DNA from 3 places in the Acidovorax sp. GW101-11A03 genome. Region 1 is predicted to be linked to each of the others. Evidence: predicted binding sites of a transcription regulator. Region 1 holds the regulator's gene; each other region holds the start of a gene.

What was found. Region 1 encodes FliA, which starts transcription of late flagellar genes. Its sites were predicted from a motif close to CTAAAGTTTNNNNNNNNNNNGCCGNTA; they were not measured.
Positions count from the first base shown of each region.
Region 2: the regulator FliA is predicted to act here: its motif matches at 4,984-5,010, upstream of AC07Z7_RS12235 (flagellinolysin).
Region 3: the regulator FliA is predicted to act here: its motif matches at 1,929-1,955, upstream of AC07Z7_RS17115 (SPM autocatalytic domain-containing protein).

Region 1 is NZ_JBWKZU010000008.1:19,993-26,651, forward strand. It holds gene flhA (flagellar biosynthesis protein FlhA) at 1-1,018, shown strand, start outside; gene flhF (flagellar biosynthesis GTPase FlhF) at 1,015-2,535, shown strand; gene AC07Z7_RS05565 (hypothetical protein) at 2,528-3,325, shown strand; gene AC07Z7_RS05570 (RNA polymerase sigma factor FliA) at 3,353-4,069, shown strand; gene AC07Z7_RS05575 (hypothetical protein) at 4,134-4,508, opposite strand; gene flgM (flagellar biosynthesis anti-sigma factor FlgM) at 4,550-4,873, opposite strand; gene flgA (flagellar basal body P-ring formation chaperone FlgA) at 4,967-5,764, opposite strand; gene flgB (flagellar basal body rod protein FlgB) at 5,978-6,439, shown strand; gene flgC (flagellar basal body rod protein FlgC) at 6,473-6,659, shown strand, end outside.
Region 2 is NZ_JBWKZU010000024.1:66,791-73,449, forward strand. It holds gene AC07Z7_RS12215 (DHH family phosphoesterase) at 1-505, shown strand, start outside; gene AC07Z7_RS12220 (DUF1501 domain-containing protein) at 593-1,810, opposite strand; gene AC07Z7_RS12225 (DUF1800 domain-containing protein) at 1,821-3,434, opposite strand; gene AC07Z7_RS12230 (MFS transporter) at 3,583-4,854, opposite strand; gene AC07Z7_RS12235 (flagellinolysin) at 5,110-6,659, shown strand, end outside.
Region 3 is NZ_JBWKZU010000042.1:9,959-16,617, reverse strand. It holds gene AC07Z7_RS17120 (EAL domain-containing protein) at 1-1,881, shown strand, start outside; gene AC07Z7_RS17115 (SPM autocatalytic domain-containing protein) at 1,985-3,079, shown strand; gene cutA (divalent-cation tolerance protein CutA) at 3,152-3,823, opposite strand; gene AC07Z7_RS17105 (AraC family transcriptional regulator) at 4,223-5,131, opposite strand; gene AC07Z7_RS17100 (SDR family oxidoreductase) at 5,294-6,043, opposite strand; gene AC07Z7_RS17095 (SDR family oxidoreductase) at 6,371-6,659, opposite strand, start outside.

The sequences.
Region 1 (6,659 bases):
GCCCGTGGACCTGCTGGGCCTGGAGCTGGGCTACCGCCTCATCAGCCTGGTGGACAAGAGCCGCCAGGGCGACCTGCTGACCCGCATCAAGGGCGTGCGCCGCAAATTTGCGCAGGAGGTGGGCTTCCTGCCCCCCGCCGTGCATGTGCGCGACAACCTCGAACTCAAGCCCAGCGGCTACCGCATCACGCTGCGCGGTGTGGTGGTGGGCGAAGGCGAGGCCTTCCCCGGCATGTTCCTGGCCATCAACCCCGGCGGCATCACCACGCCGCTGATCGGCACACCCACCACCGACCCTGCATTTGGCCTGCCAGCACACTGGATCGACGACCGGCAGAAGGAAGCCGCACAAATGGCGGGTTTTACGGTCGTTGATTCCGAAACCGTGATGGCCACCCATTTGTCACACTTGATGCAAGTGCAGGCCGCCAAGCTCCTCAGTCGCACGGAAACGCAGCAACTGGTGGAACACGTGGCCAAGCTGGCTCCCAAGCTCATCGAAGAAGTGGTCCCGAAAATGGTCTCCATCGCAACGTTCCAGAAGGTCCTCCAGCTGCTGCTGGAAGAGTCTGTGCACATCCGCGATATCCGCACCATCATCGAGACGCTGGCCGAGCATGCCGGTGCGGTCTCCGACCCGGTCGAGCTGGCCCGCCGCGTGCGCATTGCGCTCTCGCCCGCCATCGTTCAGCAGATCTACGGCCCCACGCGCGAACTCAACGTCATTGCCATCGAACCCGGCCTGGAGCGCCTTCTGGTGCAGGCCCTGGGCAACACGGCAGGCCCTGCGCTCGACCCCGGTGTGGCCGACATCCTCACGCAGAAGGCCGCCGAAGTGGCCCTCAAGCAGGAAGAGATGGGCTTGCCCGCCTGCCTGCTGGTTCCCGACCAGATCCGCAACGCCATCTCCCGCCTGGTGCGCCGCGTCGCACCCCGCCTGCAGGTGCTTGCGCACAGTGAAATCCCAGAGACCCACACCATCCGTATTGGGCCGATCCTTAAAGGTGCATCAGCATGAACATCAAACGCTTTACCGCCCCCACCTCCCGGGAGGCTCTGGCCAAGGCGCGCATGGCCTTTGGCGACGGCACACTGATCCTGTCCAACCGCCCGACCGCCAACGGCGTCGAAGTGGTGGCGACGGCCGAAGACACGCTCTCGGCGCTGGACGGCGGTGGTGCAGGCAACAACACCTCCAGCGCACCGCTGCTGGCACCCAGCGCCCCACGCAGCAGCGCGCAGCCCGCCCGCTCCAGCCTGGCGAGCCAGGCGGCGGCAGGCCTGGGCCGCAACCCGGTGGAGGAAGACACCGAGCAGCTGGCGATGAGCACGCTGTCGTTCCAGGACTATGTGCGCGAGCGCATGCTGCGCCGCCGCCACGAGGCCCTGCACGGCGCGGCGGAAGCCCCGACGCTGTCGGAGCGCAGCCGCGACCAGGAACCTGAACGGGAGCGCGAACGCATGCCCGCCCCGGCCGTGGCCGTGGCGCGCCACAACCCGCTGCGCACCATCCCCATGGACATCCCGCCCGAGCCCCCGCGCCGTCGGCAGGAAGCGGCCAGCGCCCACCTGATTCAGTCGAACAACCAGCAAAGCCTGATGAACGAGCTGCACTCCATGAAGGAGCTGATCGAAGACCGCTTCAACACGCTGGCCTGGCTGGGCCAGGCGCGCCAAAACCCGATCCAGTCCAACCTGATGCTCAAGATGATCCGCGCGGGCTACTCGCCCTCGCTGGCCCGTGCTGTACTCGAACGCATGCCCGAGGATCTGTCGGCGGGCGAATCGGTGCGCTGGTTGATGGAAGTGCTCGAACGCAACCTCAAGACCGACCAGGCCGAGCCCCCGCTGTACGAACAAGGCGGCATCTTTGCCATGGTGGGCTCCACCGGCGTCGGCAAGACCACCACCACGGCCAAGCTGGCCGCCATGTGCGCGCGCATCCACGGCCCCGGCAGCGTGGGCCTGATCACACTCGACACCTACCGCGTGGGTGCCCACGAACAGCTGCGCACCTACGGCCGCATGCTGGGCATCGTGGCCCACCTGGCGCACGACCGCGCCGCACTGCAGGACCTGCTGGGCCTGCTCAGCGGCAAGAAAATGGTCCTGATCGACACCACCGGCGTGGCCCCCCGCGACCCGCGCAAGCGCGACATGCTGGACGTGCTGGACCTGCCCCACGTGAACCGCCTCCTGGTGCTCAACGCGGGCTGCCATGGCGACACGCTGGACGACGTGCTCACCGCGTTCAAGACCGACGGCTCGCAGCAGGCCATCCTGTCCAAGGTGGACGAGGCCGTGAAGCTCGGCCCCGCGATCGATGCGCTGATCCGCCACCAGATGGTGCTGCGCGGCGTGACCAACGGCCAGCGTGTGCCCGAGGACTGGGAGCGCGCCAATGCGCACCAGCTCATCAGCACGTCGATGCGCGCCCCTGCCAAGTCGGCGTTCGACCCCAAGGCCACCGACCTGAATTTCTTCTTCTCGCACTCCCCCGACACCATCACCGAAGGGGGGCTGGTCGATGCTTGATCTGGGTTTTCACCAGGCCGCTGGCCTGCACAGTTTCACGCCACAGGCCGAGTTGCGCATGCTGGCGGTGGTGAGCCAGGGCAACGCCGGCAGTGGGCTGGAAACGCTCTGGCAGATCTGTGCCAGCCTGCAGCGGCTGGGCTACCCCGTGGTGGTGCTGGACGGCACGGCGCAGGAGACAGACAACAGCCCGGGCCTGTTGCACCTGCTGCAGCACGCCTCGTGGAACGACGGTGCGCAACTGAACCTGGGAGCCACCGCGTCCTCGCTGGCCGTGATCCCAGCCGCCAAGGGCCTGCAGCACCTCAGCCGCAAGGCGGGCGACACCACGCGCTCCCCTATGGAGAACCTGCTGCCCTACTTCAGGACCTACGGCCTGATGGTGATCCACGCGCCCGCTTCCACACTGGGGCCCTTGCTGACCCATACGGCCACAGTGCCCCTGGTGGTCATGGGTGGCGGTTCCGCGGGCGTGATGACCAGCTACAAGAGCCTCAAGCAGATTGCCCTGCACACCGGGCTGCCCTGCATGGTGGCCGCTTTGCTGCACAGCAACACGGCAACCGAGCGCCACAAGGCCCAGTCGCAGTTGATGGCGCTGCAGGCCTGTGCCGAGCGCCATTTGGGGGGGCCGGTGCGGACCACCACCATCGCCACGCAGAACCCTCAGGAGCTTCAGCGCCTGGCCTTGCAACTGCTGGAAAATGCGGGCACCATGAACGGATCGCTGAGTGCGCTGCCATCCAGCACCTTGGCAGACATGCCTGCACATTTTGTCCGGAGCCATTGAGTTGATTTTTCCGGAGAAGTTGATCTGATGTACACCGCCAAAGGCCAGCTCGATCGTGACGCGATGATCCGCCAGCATGTGCCGCTGGTCCGGAGAATTGCGCACCACATGATCGCCAAGCTGCCGCCCAATGTGGAGCTGGACGACTTGATCCAGGTCGGGATGATGGGCCTGGCCGATGCGCTCTCGCGCTATGAAGTGGCCCAGGGTGTGCAGTTCGAGACCTTTGCCACCCAGCGCATCCGGGGCGCCATGCTCGACGAGCTGCGCGAGGGCGACTGGATGAGCCGCAGCTCGCGCAAGAGCCAGAAAGACATCGAGCATGCCGTGCACCGGCTGGAGCAGAAGCTGGGCCGCAGCCCGCTCGAATCAGAAATCGCCAGCGAAATGGGCATGAGCCTGCCCGACTACCAGAACCTGCTGGGGAAGGTGCGGGGCACCCAGCTGGTGTACCTGGAGGACATGACCCACGGCAACGACGACGAGGACGGGTTTCTGGACCGCCATGTTGCCGACGCCGACGCTGATCCGGTCGAACTGCTGCGCGACCACCGCCTCAAGACCTCACTGGTCAATGCCATCAAGAGCCTGCCCGAACGCGAGCAGCACATCATGGGCATGTACTACGAGCACGACATGAATCTCAAAGAGATCGCGGCCGTGCTGGGCGTGACGGAGTCACGGGTGTGCCAGCTGCACAGCCAATCCATCGCCCGCCTGCGCGCCAAGATGCGCGCGCATTGACCTTGCATTGACCTTGTTTTCCCGCCGCCCTACAAGGCGCGCCGGGCCAAGGTCTCCCCCCAAGTCAGCCTGCAGAACGGTAGATGCGCGCCACGCCCGGTTTGGCCGCGCGCGTTGACAGCCCGTCGCCGTAGGTCGATGCGGCATTGGAGGGCGGCAGCAGGCCCGCAGCCTGGCGGTCAGTCACGGCCGACAGGCGAGCAAGGTTGTCGCGCTGCACCGCCAGCATGCCGCTGATGGTTTCCACCCGCTTTTGCACCGCAGCAGGCAAAGGCATCCCGTGCGCCGTGGATTGCTCCAGCGCGCGCGCAAACAGGGCCGCTGCGTCACGCAGGGCCACACTGTGTTGTTCCAGGGATTGGGGGTCTGCCGCGAGAAGGGCGGCGGTGACTTTATCGATCAGCTGCTCGACAGCCGAGAGGGATTCTTCCAGCGACATGGCGCATTGTGCGATGGATCGCGCCAGTCTGCAAAGCGGGTTCAACCCCGCGAACGGGTCAGGATCTCCTGGGCGTTGGACAGCATCTTGTCGGCGATGGCTTCGGCATCGACAGAAAACTCACCCTTTTCGATGGCAGCGCGGACTGCCTTGACCTTGCCGGCATCAAAATCACCAGCCACACGGGAGGCAGGGTTCAGGCTTTGGGCGGCGATCGAGACCGTGACGGGCACACCGGCGGTTGACGCTGCAGCCAGGGCGTCCTTGGTGGCTCCTTCAGCAGCGCTGGCAGGCGTCTTGGCTTGCTTGGCAAGCCCCGTCTGCGGCAATGCGCCCGGGAGTTCCGGTTTTTGACCTATCTTCATCGCTCTCTCCACCACCCCGCATGATGTGGGGCACAGTAGCAATGTTTTCGACCCGTTTGGCCCGGACTTTAGCCATTTATCACCAGGGCGTCATCAAAGAGTGACGTCTACTGCTCCGCTTTCGTTCACTATTCCACTGACAATACGACCATTATCCATGCGGATACGCACAGTTTGCCCTACGGCCCCGGCCGACAGCGCCTGCCCTGCCGACGTGACCGCGTAGCCGGGCCCCTGGGCCACCACCTTCACCTGGGCCCCTGCGCGGAACAGCTGCGGGGCCCGCACCATGCTCTGGCGCAATGCCTGGCCCGCCACCAGCTGGCGCGCGGCTACCTGCCCGACCCACAGGTCTGGGTTCGCCATGACAGGAGCGGTCTCGGCGGCCCAGTCCACCTCGGCCTCGGTGGCATCGCTGGCGGTCAGGACAGCGCCGGGCGCCAAATTGCCGGTCAGCACCCAGGCCGGGCCAAACGCCTTGACGGTGACTGGCAGGAACACATTCCAGGCGGTGGGCCCCTCAACACAACGCAGCCCGAGGCGGGTGCGGCCCCACAGGCGGGAACCCACCGGCAAATAGGGCTCCACGCGCGCGCAAGGCGCCAGCCGCAATCGCGAATCCAGTGAGCCAACACTCACTTCCATGCGCAAGGGGAGCCCGGTGGGGGCGCTGCGCGCCAGGGTGTCATCCAGCCAGCGCTGCGTCAGCGGACCCAGGTCCACCGAGGGATCGCCCGCCGCCTGGGCCCGGGCCGTGCCACTGGCGCCCACAGCCAGCGCGCCCAGCACCACCAGGCACAGGGCCCGCCAAGCGGCACCTGCGGGGCGCTGCGCGGGGGAGCGGCCGGACACAACCGGGAGGGAAAACAAGAAACGGGGGGAAGTGGACATGGGACCTCCTGGGCATCGGGTGGCTGGCCCGCAGGGGGCAAGGGCCATTTCACACCAATAACTATAGGCAGGCAGCGCCCGCCCAAAACCCGGAACTGCCCATCCATTTCCACGCTCTTTGCGCTTTAGAAAAAAGCAGCGGTTTCCATAATCAGGCAACGCCAAAAAAGCCCCTGGGGCTGGCGACTTTGCAAACAACGGTGTGAGGCAAACATGCTTGACAAGATGACCAACCAGCTGAGTTTTCACAGCAACGCCTTGGTGCTGCGTGCGGAACGTCAGCGCGCCATCGCCAGCAACATTGCCAATGCCGACACCCCCGGCTATGTGGCGCGCGACTTCAAGTTTGGCGATGCGCTGCGGGAAGCCACAGGCATAGGATTCTCGGGCACGGGTTCGGGTGTCACCCGCCTGGCCACCGGCGGGTCGCATGGCACGGCAGGCACCACCGATCCGCGCCACATTCCCTTGCCCACGGTGCCCACCACCGCCAGCATCGACCGGCAGGGCGCCCTGGGCTACACGGTGCAGACGCAGCCCAGCCTGGACAACAACTCGGTGGACCTGGACCGCGAACGCGCGAACTTCGTGGACAACTCCGTGCGGTATGAGGCCACGCTGCGCTTCATCAACGGCGGCGCCAAAACCATGCTCAGCGCCATCCAGGGGCAGTAAGCCAGCAGCGCAGCATAGAAAGCGAGCCACACCATGTCCATGTTCTCCATCTTCAACGTCTCCGGCAGCGCCATCAGCGCGCAGTCGCAGCGGCTCAACGTGGTGGCCAGCAACCTGGCCAACGTCGATGCGGTGGCAGGCCCCGATGGCAAGGCCTACAAGGCCCGCCAGGTGATTTTCCAGACGGCCGAGATGGGTGCAGAAAGCGCTGCCGGCGTGC
Region 2 (6,659 bases), on a different contig from region 1:
CCCCATACCGCCGCTGCTGCAGTATGTGGAAGACCGTGATATCTGGAAGTGGGAGTTTGAAGAGAGCGCACGCTTTCTGTCGGCGCTCGACATGGAGACTCAGGACTTTGCGCGCTGGAGCGAGATTGCCAGCTTCAGCCCCGAGCAGCTCGCGCAGTTCATGGTGCGCGGCGCGGCCATGGACGAGAAGTACAAGAAGCTCTGCGCCGACATCGCAGAGGGCGCGCAGCCCCTGGTGTTCAACGGCATTGCAGGCCTGATGGTGAATGCGCCCGGCATGTTCCACAGCCTGGTGGGCGACATGCTCTCGGCCAAGACCGGCACCTTTGCGCTGATGTGGAGCGCGGGCGAAAAAGGTGTGAAGGTGGGGCTGCGTGCGCAGCGCAACTTTGACTGCATCGCACTCGCCGAAAGCATGGGCGGCGGCGGGCATGCACAGGCCTGTGGCTTCAAGATGAAGGTGGAGCGCCTGCCCGAACTGCTCTCTGGCACCTTCAATGCCTGAAGCAGGCGCCGGTTTTGAATAAAAATCGGCCGTTGCGCGCTATGAATAAGCACTGATAGCTATTAAATATATAGCAATCGGCGCAAGTTACACCAGCCGCAAGTCCGCCCCCTTCGTCCCTGGAAACACTCGCGCCACGGCGGCCGCGTTCAACCCGTACAACCGGGCGAACAACCCGCCCAGCACGGCACGGTAGTCGTTGAGCACGGGGTAGTCGCGGTTCTGGAACAAGGTGGTGGCCGTCAGCGCCTGCTGTTCGCCCACTATGCGCCCGCCGCCCACACCGCCGCCCAGCACCCAGAACACGGTGCCGTGGCCGTGGTCGGTGCCCCGGTTGCCGTTCTCGCGGAAGGTGCGGCCAAACTCGCTGACCACCACGACCACGGTGTGCTTCCATGCCGGGCCCATCTCGTCGGCAAAGCCTGCCAGGCCCCGGCCCAGCTCTTCAAACCGGTTGGCCAGCGCGCCCGTGGCCGCACCTTGGCCCACATGGGTGTCCCAGCCGCCCACGTCCACAAAACCGATCTGGTAGCGCGTCTGCATCAGCTTTGCCATGCGCCGGGCCGTGCCTTCAAAGCCCTTGGTGCTCAGTGCATTGCGGCTGGCGGCCTCCATCTCGCCCTGCATGGTGCGCGCCACTTCTTCGCGCGTGGCAAAACCTTCGGCCACGGGTGTGGCCAGTGGCGTGCCCCGGTACATGGATTCGATGAGCTGCGCCTGCCGCGCGTCTACACCACTGCGGCCCGCCGCCGCGCTCAGCAGCGTGTTGGGCACATCCACTGCGCCGCGCAGCACCAGGGGCAGGGTGCTGGTGAAGGCCATGGGCTGCAGCGCGGCCGCGGCTGGGGTGTGGCCGGTGCGCGGGTTCAGCTCGGCCACCAGCCGGTTCAGAAAACCCGAGCGGTAGTCGCGCCGCCCGCCCACGGGCTGGCCCAGCTCCATGCTGTCTTGCGTGTCGAAGTGGCTGCGCGAGAGGTCGTCGGTGCCCGCAAACGGCACAAAGGCCAGCTGGCGCTGCTGGTACAGCGGCAGCATCGAATCTGCCAGCACGGGGTGCAGGCCCCAGTCGGGCGTGAGCGGCAGCGCGCCGCCGTCCTGCCCCGGGCGGGCAATGGCGATGTTGGGCCGTGTCTCGTAGTAGTAGCTGCTGGCCGTGGGCACCAGCAGGCTGGCGCAGTCATAACCACCGCGCAAGAACACAAGCAGAAAACGCACGTCCTGCGCGCCGGGGGCGGCCATCGCGCTGGCGCTGTGCACGCCGAGGGCGCTCGCGCCCAGGGCTTGAAGAAGGTGTCTGCGTCGCATGGTGATTTCCTCAGCCGTGCATGAACTCCGGTGATGCAAGGAACAGCAGGTTCCACTCGCGCGGCGATGCCGCCTGCGCCAGCGCATTGCGCGTGGCGGCCGACCAGGTGGGCTGCAGGGCGCGCACATAGGCACTCTGCGCCAGCGGCGGGGGCGTGCGCTGCGATGCCGACTGCTCGGCCATCCTCATCTCCTTCTCGCGCGGGGTGGGCATGGGGGCGGTGGCCACCCCAGCCCCGATGGCGCGGGCGATCTCGAAGCGGGTGGACATCTGCCCCGAGCCCGCCCATGCCGCCGCGTCCAGCGGGTAGCCGTCGGGCGTGGCGCGGCCATACAGGGGCTCGGCCAGGCGCTGCAGCCAGCCCAGCGCGGGCTCGGCGCCGGGCAGCACGGCGTCGCCATGGGCCAGGCGCAGGCTGGCCAGCACATAGTGCACCGGGTCGCGAAAGCGCTGGCCCAGCGATGCACGAAACTCCGGCGCGCTGAACAGTGCCTCCAGCACGGCGGCGATATCGCCATCGGTGCGCTCGAACGTGCGGGCCAGGGTTTGCAGCAGCGCGGGCGGTGGCTTGTCGCCCACCAGGAAAAGCGCGATCTTGCGCGTGATGAAACGCGCTGTGGCTGGTGCGCGTGCCAGGCGGTCCAGCGCTTCGTCCACCTCAGCCAGGCCTTCGGCGCGGAGGGGCTGGCCCAGCAGCGTCTTGGGCTCCCAGTCATGTCGCTGGGGGTTGAACTCGAACAGGCCATCGCGCACGTAGTGGCGGCGCAGCGCGGGCTTCATGCGCGGGGGCTCGTCGCCGTCTGGCTGGCGTGCAATGCCCACACCGGTCAGCACGCGTGCCAGCTCCTGCACATCCTGCTGGCTGTAGCCGCCGTCCACGCCCAGCGTGTGCAGCTCCATCAGCTCGCGCGCGTAGTTTTCGTTGATGCGGCCCGCTGCGTTGCGCGCGTTGTCCAGGTAATGCAGCATGGCCGGGTGGCGCACCGTGGCACCCAGCAGGTCGCGAAAACGCCCCAGCGCATGGGGGCGGATGGCGCGTTCCTCGTAGTCGCCCACCAGCACACGCAGGTGGCCCTTGCCCGCAAACACGCTGAAGTGGTTCATCCAGAACCAGGTCATCTTCTCGCGCAGCTGGGTGGGCGAATACAGCGCGCGCAGCACAAAACGCTCGGCAGCCTCTTGCTGCAGCGCGCGCATGTCCTGCTGCCAGGCCTTGAGCGCGGCTTTGCGGCCATCCTCGGTGGGCTGGGCCTTGGCGGCCTGGTGCTGGGCCTCCATGCGCGCGGCCAGATCGGGCAAGGGCGTGCGGGTGATGGCCATGGCGTCGATCTGCGCCTGGGCTGCGCGGGGCAGCGTGGCGGGCGGGGGGCGCAGCTGCGCGGCCAGGTAGGCCGCAACCCCTTGCGGTGGCAGCGCCTGTGCGCCCTGGGCAGTGTTGCCCCAGGTCACGCGGTCCAGCAGGCGGGTTTGCGTGGCTTCGTCAGCGCTGGCCCAGCCAGCGGTACCCGCCGGGGCGGCGGCGCGGCCCAGGCCCAGCGGGGCGGAGGCAGCCATGCCCAGCAGGCCAGCGAGCACGGTGCGGCGGTGAAGAGGGCCGGGGAGCGGGGCGGAAAGAGCGTTCATGGGGCGCACAGGGGGCAGGCAGTGGAGCGCATGGTGCTCCGCCCCAACGCGCCGTGCAAGCCTGCCGCGCGGGTTTTACCTGCGCGACACAAACGCCCCGGAGCTTGTTTACACGGGCTGTTGCGCCGTCGCTGAACCGCTCAGCTGCTCAGCTGCTGGCCTGCGCAGCTTCCTCGAAACGGTCCACCGTGCGCAGGGTCTTGAACGCCAGCATCCAGCCACCCACCACGCCCAGCGTGCACAGGCCGCCCACCACGGCGGCGGGCACCACGCCCAGCCAGGCGGCGCTGGTGCCCGCGCGGAACTCGCCCAGCTCGTTGGACGAGCCGATGAACAGCATGTTGACCGCGTTCACCCGCCCGCGCATGGTGTCGGGCGTGGAGAACTGCACCAGTGCCCCCCGGATGTACACGCTCACCATGTCGGCCGCTCCCGCCACCATCAGCGCCGCAAACGACAGCCAGAACCAGTGCGAGAGCGCAAACACGAGGTTGGCCACACCAAACACCGCCACGGCGATGAACATGGTGCGCCCCACATGGCGGTTGAAGGGCCGCATGCTCAGGTACAGCCCGGCACCCACCTCGCCCACGGCCATGGCGCTGCGCAGCGCGCCCAGGCCGGCCGGGCCTACGTGCAGCACCTCTTGCGCGTAGATGGGCAGCAGGGCCACCACGCCGCCCAGCAGCACGGCAAACAGGTCCAGCGAAATGGTGCCCAGGATGATGGGCCGCGAGCGGATGAAGCCGATGCCCGCGCCAAAACGCTGCCACATCGTGCCCTGCGTGGGCCCGGGGGCGGTGCCGTGTGCCACCGGAACCCGCAGTACCAGCGCCACCCCCAGCGCAAAGCAGGCGCAGCACATGGCATAGGTCAGCTCGCCGCCGCCCAGCGCATACAGCAGCCCGCCCAGCAGGGGCCCGCCGATGCTGGCCACGCGCATCAGCATGCTGTTGGCAGCCATGGCCTGCGCCAGATGCCCGCGCGGCACGATCTGCGGCAGCAGGCTTTGCATGGCCGGGCCCGAGAACGCGCGCGAACAGCCATACAGCACCAGCACCGCATAGATGCCCGCCACCCCGCTGGCCCCGTGGCCCGACAGCCACCACAGCAGTGCGCTGCACACCCCGCCCACCGCCCAGGCCAGCGCCAGGATGCGCTTGCGCGCAAACCGGTCGATCAGATCGCCCGCCGGCAGCAGCAGGCACAGCATGGGCAGAAACTGCGCCAGCCCCACATAGGCCAGCGCCAGGGGTTCACGGGTGAGGTCGTACACCTGCCAGGCCACCACCACGGCCTGCACCTGGGTGGCCACCACGGCCACCACGCGGGCGATCAGAAAAGCAACAAAACCGGAATGGCGGTAGACGCTGGTGGGCTCGGCAGTGGGCGCCGCAAAAGGGGATGGGGGGGCGGTCATGACAAACGGGGACGGGTTGGCACCGGGGCGCTGTGCGCGGTGGAGCCAGGAGGGAGAAAGACCCCACGATGCTATCGGCGATGCCCCCTGCGCGCTGGCGGCTTAGGTAAAGACCCGCAGAAATCGCCATTCAGGTTTTGCCGGAGCGCGTCGATAAGGAGACAGAGAAGCGGGTTTCCGGGCCCCCGGCGCTGTGGCGTGGGGCGCGGTGCCTGTGTATTTATCCACCACTCACCAGGAGCTGCGGGGCTGGCCATGGGGTTGACGATCAACACCAACGTGATGTCGCTGAATGCGCAGCGCCGGCTTGGCAATGCGCAGAGCGATATGGCCACGACCGTGCAGCGCCTGTCCTCGGGCCTGCGCATCAACAGCGCCAAGGACGACGCCGCGGGCCTGGCGATCTCCGAGCGGTTCACTTCCCAGATACGGGGTTTGAACCAGGCGGCGCGCAATGCCAACGACGGCCTGTCGCTCATGCAGACGGCCGAGGGCGCGCTGCAGAGCGTCACGGCCAGCCTGCAGCGCATCCGCGAGCTGGCTGTGCAGGCCGCCAACGACACCAACAGCGCGTCCGACCGCCAGGCGATCCAGGCCGAGGTGACGCGGCTGGCGCAAGAGATTGACCGTACCGGGCGCACCACGCAGTTCAACGGCATGGACGTGTTCGACCGCTCTGACGCCAGCGTGGTGGGCGACGAGAACCTGCTGTCCGTGTTTGATGGCCTGACCAGCGCGGGCAGCTGGCTGGAGAGCAGCGAAAACCTTATCCGCACCTATTTTGGCCTGCAGGGCGATGGGGCGGCCATCGACATCCGCTACACCGGCTTTACCGACAACGCGGGCGGTGTGGCTGCCTATGTGCAGGTCACCGGGTTTGACGGGCAGGGGCGGGGCAACAACCTGGTGCTGCAGGTGGACATGGCCGACTTCGTGCCGCCCAACCCGCCCAATGGGGGCTCTGCGCCGTTCTACAACGACCGTGTGATTGCCCACGAAATGGTGCACGCGGTGATGGCCCGCTCCACCAACTGGCAGAACATCACTGGCAGCCACCTGTGGTTTGCCGAAGGCGCGGCCGAATTCATCCACGGCGCCGAAGAACGGGTGCGCGCCGACGTGGCCAACCTGGGCGTGGCCGCGGTGGTGGCGGCCATTGGCGGGCCCAGCAATACCAGCGAGTTCTACTCGTCCAGCTACTCGGCCGTGCGCTACATGCACGAGCGCATCAAGACGGCGGGCGGCACCGGCATCAAGGATGTGCTCACCTACATGAGCAACAACCCCGGCTCCACGCTGGACGCGGCCATTGGCGCAGCCTCGGCCGGGGCCTTCACCAACGCGGGCGATGTGCTCACGCAGTACGGGCTCAACGGGGCGGCCTTCATCGGCAGTTTTGACCTGAACAATGCCGACACCGGCGCCATTGGCGGCGCCGACGTGGACGGCGGCATGGTGCGCGACGCCAAGGCGGCGCTGCCCAACCAGGGCAGCCGCTCGGGCAAGGACGCGCTGCAGGGCTTCACCGAGACCTACGAAAACATCGCCTCGACCAGCGGCGCCATCAGCACCAAGGTGTTCCAGGTGGGCGCCAACGCCAACCAGACCCTGGAAACCCGCGTGGGTGCGATTGGTCTGGGCGCCATGGGGCTGCGCAACACGCTGGACGTGACCACCTCGGCCGCGCAGGCCATCGTGTCGGTAGACCGCGCGCTGGACTACGTGAACAGCCAGCGTGCCGTCATCGGCGCGCAGTCGTCGCGTCTGGAGTCGGCCATCACCAACTTGCAGATCGGCAGCGAGAA
Region 3 (6,659 bases), on a different contig from region 1:
ATGGCGCTGATCCGCGACACCCTGCAATCGGGCCAGACCCACACCATCGAGTACGAGATGCAGACGCAGGCGGGACGGCGCGAGTTCGAGGGACGCGCGCAGCCCCTGGGCGTGAAGGTGGGTGGCCAGGCCGCCGTGGTGTTCCTGGCCCGCGACATCACGAAACGCAAGCAGGCCGAAAGCGCGCTGCGCGAGTCCGAGCTTCGCTTTCGTTCGCTGCTGCGCAACATCCCGTCCATCTCGGTGCAGGGTTATCTGGAAGACGGCACCACCAGCTACTGGAACAAGGCTTCCGAACACCTCTACGGCTACACCGCCGAAGAGGCGCTGGGCGCCAACCTGCTCGACCTCATCATCCCGCCGCCCATGCGCGAGGCCGTGCGCGCCCATGTGGCGCACATGTTCAAGACGGGAGAGGTCATCCCGGCGGGCGAGCTGCAGCTGCAGCGCAAGGACGGCTCGCCGGTGGATGTGTTCTCCAGCCACGCCTACATCCAGGTGCCCGGCCACCCGCCGGAGATGTTCTGCATCGACATCGACATCTCGGGCCGCAAGGCCGCCGAAGATGAAGCACGCTACCTGGCGTTCTACGACGCGCTCACCCAGCTGCCCAACCGCCGCCTGCTGGTGGACCGGCTGCAGCAGGTGCTGGTCAACGGCGCGCGCTCGGGCCTGACCACGGCCGTGCTGTTTGTGGACCTGGACAACTTCAAGACCCTGAACGACACCCGGGGCCACGAGGTGGGCGACCTGCTGCTCAAGGAGGTGGCCCAGCGCCTGCGCGGTTGCGTGCGCGAGCAGGACACCGTGGCCCGCCTGGGCGGCGACGAGTTTGTGGTGGTGCTGCAGAACCTGAGCAGCGACCCCACCGAAGCCGCCGCCCAGACCCGCACCCTGGGCGAGCTGATCCTGGCCCAGCTGCGCCAGCCGTATGACCTGGCCGGGCACGAGCACCATTTTTCGGCCAGCATCGGCGCCACCTTGCTGCGCCACCACCGCGACTCGGTGGACGAAGTGCTCAAGCAGGCCGACATGGCCATGTACCGCGCCAAGGACGCGGGGCGCAACACCTTGCGCTTTTTTGACCCCGACATGCAGCAGGCCGTGAACCGCCGCGCACTGCTGGAGACCGAGCTGCACAACGGCCTGCGCCAGGCGCAGTTTCTGCTGCTGTACCAGCCGCAGGTGGACAGCCGGGGCCACATCACCGGCGCCGAGGCCCTGGTGCGCTGGCGCCACCCGGTGCACGGCATGGTGTCGCCCGCCGAATTCATACCGCTGGCCGAAGAATCGGGCCTGATCCTGCCGCTGGGCCACTGGGTCATGGAAACCGCCCTGCGCCAGCAGGCCCGCTGGCGGCACGAGCCGCACTTCGCCCACCTCAGCCTCGCCATCAACGTGAGTGCGCGCCAGTTCCTGCAGGAAGACTTTGTGGCCCAGGTGCTGGCACTGCTGCAGAGCACGGGGGCCGACCCTGCGCAGATCAAGCTGGAGCTGACCGAAAGCCTGCTGCTGGACAACGTGGACAACGTCATCGCCACCATGCAAGCCCTCAAGGCCCATGGCCTGGGTTTCTCGCTGGACGACTTTGGCACGGGCTACTCGTCGCTGAGCTACCTCAAGCGCCTGCCGCTGGACCAGATCAAGATCGACCAGGGTTTTGTGCGCGACGTGCTGCTGGACCCGAGCGATGCCGCCATTGCGCGATCCATCATCGGGCTGGCGGGCAGCCTGGGCCTGGACGTGATCGCCGAGGGCGTGGAAACCACCGAGCACCACCAGTTCCTGCTATCGCACGGCTGCCAGGCTTTCCAGGGCTACCTGTTCGGCCGCCCGCTGGCGCTGGAGGACTTCGAGCGCCAGGTGCTGCAGGCTGGATAGCCCCCGAGTCTTCGCGCGCCCCGCAGCCCTGCCCGCACCAGGGTCAATCAAGTTCTTGCCCCCGCTGGCCGATATCTCCTTGTGGCAACCGCGGAGGTGTCCCATGAAGATCGAATCATCCGCCCTGCAGATGCAGGCCCAGCACGCCGCGACACGCGTGCACACCCAAAGCAGCCGCTTTGAAGCATGGGTGGGCGACCGCCGCCCCGCCAACGCATCCAACACCGCCCGAGCGGCCCCGGCCGTCCAGATCTCCAGCGCCGCCCGCCTGGCCCAGGCCGCGCAGGCCCGCCAGGCCACCCAGATGGCCACCACCACGGCCACCGAGGCCACCACCGCCCCCAGTGAAACCGACGCCGACGAAGGCCTCACACCCCAGCTCGCCCTGATGCGCGACCTCATCGCACTCATGACCGGCGTGCGGGTGCGCGTCTATACCGGGCAGGGCGCCTCGGCCGAAGCGCCCACCCCGCCCCAGCGCCCCGCGCAAGCCCAGGCAGACTCCGCCCCCGGGCGCCAACGCGCCGGATTTGGCCTGGTCTATGAACAGCGCGAGGTCATCGAAGAAACCGAACGCACCCAGTTCAGCGCCCAGGGCGTGGTGCGCACCGCCGACGGGCGCGAGATCCGATTCACCCTGCAGCTCGATATGCAGCGCAGCTACCGCCAGGAATCCTCGTTCAGCCTGCGCCTGGGCGACGCCACCGCCATCGATCCCCTGGTGATCAACTTCGACGGCACCGCCGCCCAGCTGCAAGACCAACGTTTTTCTTTCGACCTGAACGGCGACGGCGAAGCCGAAAACGTGCCCCTGCTGGCAGGCAACCGGGGCTATCTGGCGCTGGACACCAACCAGAACGCGCTCATCGACAACGGCCTGGAACTCTTCGGCCCCGGCACTGGCAATGGCTTTGCCGAGCTGGCCCGGCACGACACCGACGGCAACGGCTGGATCGACGAAGCCGACCCCGTCTACCAACAACTGCGCGTGTGGACCCCGAGTGCCGACGGCACCGGCCGCCTGCAAACCCTGGCCGAACTCGGCGTGGGCGCCGTGCAGACCGCCGCATCGGCCACCACCCCGTTTGCCCTGCGCACCGCTGACAACACCTCCCTGGGCGCCGTGCGCTCCACGAGCGTGTACCTGCGCGAGGACGGAGGGGTGGGGACGGTGCAGCAGATTGACTTGAGTGTGTAAATCAATCAAGGGGTTGGCGGGCGCACGCCCCCAACCCCGGGCCCGAACAACTGGGCGATGCCCAACCCGCCGTCAGGCCGACACCACGGGGTGGGCCACTTGCGCGTCCACCCAGTCGGCATACTCCGCCGAACCCTGCAGCGTCTGAACCACCAGCTGCGGAAGCACGTAAGGGTGGTGCGCCCGCACGAGAGCCAGCAAGGGATGAAGGGCCCGGGGTGCGGTTTTGCACACCAACCGAAACTCGCGGTCCTCCTGCTGCGCGCCCTGCCAGCGGAAATAGGCTGTGATCGGCTCCACCTGCACACAGGCAGCCAGCCGCGCCTGCAGAACCAACTGCACCAACTGCCGCGCCTCGGCCTCGCTGGCCACGGTGGTGGTGAGAACTGTGATATCGCAAAGTGCAGTCAGCCCGGTCATGCGCGTCTCCCAAAGGCGTTGGGCGGTGCAGTCTGCCATGGCGGCAGGGGCAATGCCAGCGCCGAAACCAACCACACCCAAAGCATGAAAAGACAGCTCCGTTTGTCGCAACAATCGACAGAACTTGGCGCGGCAGTGCGCGAAACCATGGGTTTTCTGCTTGCCCAGATACCGGGCAGATGTCTGAAGTTGGATGACCTCACTGAAAAAACCTTTTTGAATCCACGATTTACATAAAAACCCGGTGTTTGCGCGCTTGTTACCCGAGGCGAACGCTCCTGTCGATATGCGCTGAGTGTTGCACTGCCGAATTCGAGAAATCAACGACTTGGAACAACACGGGGGGCCTACCTTTGTACTTTTTATTCCTTCAGTGTTGTACTTTCCCGGGCGTTTCTCACTGAGTCTTGTATTTTTTGCAGCCGGGCTGCTTGGCGCGCCATCAGCTCAGGATCTTTCTACTCAGGGCCGCACTTAAACGCTTGACGCAAAGAACAGCGTTTTGGCCAAGCGGCGCCCACAGACTTATTCCCGTCAGTCGCAGCCGACGTTATGAACGGTCAACGTGATCGCTACCGGCTGTCGCTGGGTAGTTGCAGTTTGACGGCTGGCCATCAACCCGTCGTGCTCACAGTTGAAACACAGGGGCCGGTATGTGACCCGTGATTGCGCAAGGGGCTATCGACTCTGTGCACACGCGTGGAGCGCGTTCTTCACTTCATCTCAACGGTTTGCTGGTTGCCCGGACCGCGCGTACTGCCTGGGCGACTGCCCCACATGCCGACTGAAGGCCGTGCTGAACGTACTGGTGGACGCATAACCGACCCGCTCGGCAACCTGGGCGATGCCCAGACCCTTGCGACGCAAGAGGTCCTGTGCAATCTCCATGCGCCAGGCAAGCAAGTACTCCATGGGAGCCACGCCGACGATTCGGGTGAACCGATCAAAGAACGCTGAGCGCGACAGCGCAGCCAAGGGTGCAAGCTGCGCCACGGTCCAGGTGTGATCGATCCGGGCATGCATCTGCTTCAGTGCAGGCGCCAACCGCTCGTCACCCAGGCCCCGCAGCAGGCCCGAGGGCGCATTGCGCGAGGTTGTCGAACGCATGGCTTCGATCAGCATCATCTCGACCAGCCGCGACAGCATGAACTCATGCCCGGGACTCTGCTCGTTGTACTCTTCGCCAACCATCTGAACCAGTTGAGCCAGACGCATGGAACCCTGGACATGGACAAGCTCCGGCAGCAGAGACACCAAGAGTTTGGGGTCAGCAGCGTCGAACAGGAATGCCCCACCCAGTGAACGCATGTCCGCTTCCCCGGTCCTGTCGCCATACCGAACCTCGCCCTGCTTCCCGACTGCATTCGGGTCGAGGTGAACAGGGGCCGCTGGGCTTAGGCTGGAGATCGTGAATGCGGGGGTCGTCGGCAGAAGGACGAAGTCCCCAGCGCAAAGGGTGACCGCTTCGTGCCCATCCACGGCAAGCAGGCAGCTGCCCGCCAGCATGATGCAGAAGCTGGGCTGACCGTAAGCAGAAAATCGGACGGCCCAGTCCCCCTTGCCACTGATGGGGTTGGCAAATACGGCGCGCGGCTGCAACAGCTTCACGACTTCGGTCAGCGGATCACTCATCGGCGAAATGGATGCTTGCCAAACACCTGGCAATTCTGATGCATGGGGAGTCCGGCAAGCCAAGTCACGATTCGGTAGCGTGGCTGGAACTCGACGCCAGGCAAAGCGGCCCGCACCGGCGCATGGTCGGCCAGGGCACGCAATTGGCGAAGGACTCGCGGGTCAATGCCGCTTTGCGTTGGCGAGCGCCACGGCATCCGCACCAGCGGCGAAATGCAGGCGGTCCGTCGTATCGTTGGCGGCTTGCCACACGACTTCGGCAACGTCGGTCTCGGAGGTCACAGGCCCGGGATTGGTAAATGCCGCAAAGATGGGTTCAGCGAACGGCTTGTAGGCATCAGGAATCAGGCCCTGCATGCGCTGCCCTCCGTTCTCGGTAAAGCGGGTGCCTGGACCGTAGCCGGGCTCGACCAGCTTGATGCGGATGTCGAAGGCACCCAACTCATGAGCCACTGAACCGGAGAGGCCTTCGATGGCTGTTTTGCTGGCGGTGTAGATGCCCGCCAGTGGGAAGGATGCGAGCGTGGTGCTTGAAGTCACGTTGACGATCACGCCCGCCTTACGTTCGCGAAACTGCGGTATGACGGCCTGCATCATGGACATGACACCAAAGGTATTCGTGTCGAACACTTCACGGGCAATCGCCAGCGAAGTGGCCTCGAACGCGCCGACGACGCCGATCCCGGCGTTGTTGACGAGTACGTCGATGGGGCCGGCAGCGTGGAGGGCCGAGACGATGCTGTCTTGGCTGGTCACATCCAGCGGGATCACGCGCATGCGCTCCGATTGGGGCAGCAGATTCACGTTCGGTCTGCGCATGGTGGCGATGACGTTCCAGCCCATGGCATGGAAGTGACGAGCGGTGGCCAGGCCATAGCCAGAGGAACAGCCTGTGATGAGTACGGTCTTCATGATGAGTCCAGGTGGTGAGTTGCGGTGACGTAACGATAGACCGCAAGCGCAAGACCATCTACACAAGATAGTCCGACTTTGTTTTGCCATCATCCATTTCTCCCTGATTCGGTTTTTGTGCACGCGCCCCAAGGAGGTGGTTCGCGCAGTCGTAGGCCCGCGGCGGTAACGGCCCTGCTTGCGCTGTTCAGCCAATGCGTTGCCTTGACCAACTAACTTTGATGCCGTCTGCGCCCGAATGCCTGGCTCCGGACCCAGCCCTTGAAAAGAAAAAAGGCCCACGAGTGCCGTAACTTGTGGGCCTATCTGTCACACCTCTTCAGGGCTTTACACGGTGGGAACCGTCCCACCATCGATCACATGCTCTGAGCCCGACACCGATGCTGCGCGAGGAGACACCAAGAAGGTGATGAGGTCGGCAACTTCCTGTGGCGTGGCGGGCCGCCCGACCGGGATTCCACCGAGCCAGTCCATGACCATCTTCTTCCCGCCCTCGTAGTCCGTGCCCGCTTCTGCGCCCATCCGCTCGGCAAATACCACCGAAGCCTCGGTTTCAATCCAGCCTGGCGAGACGCGCAGAACGCGCACTCCTTTCGGTGTGACCTCCTTTGACAGG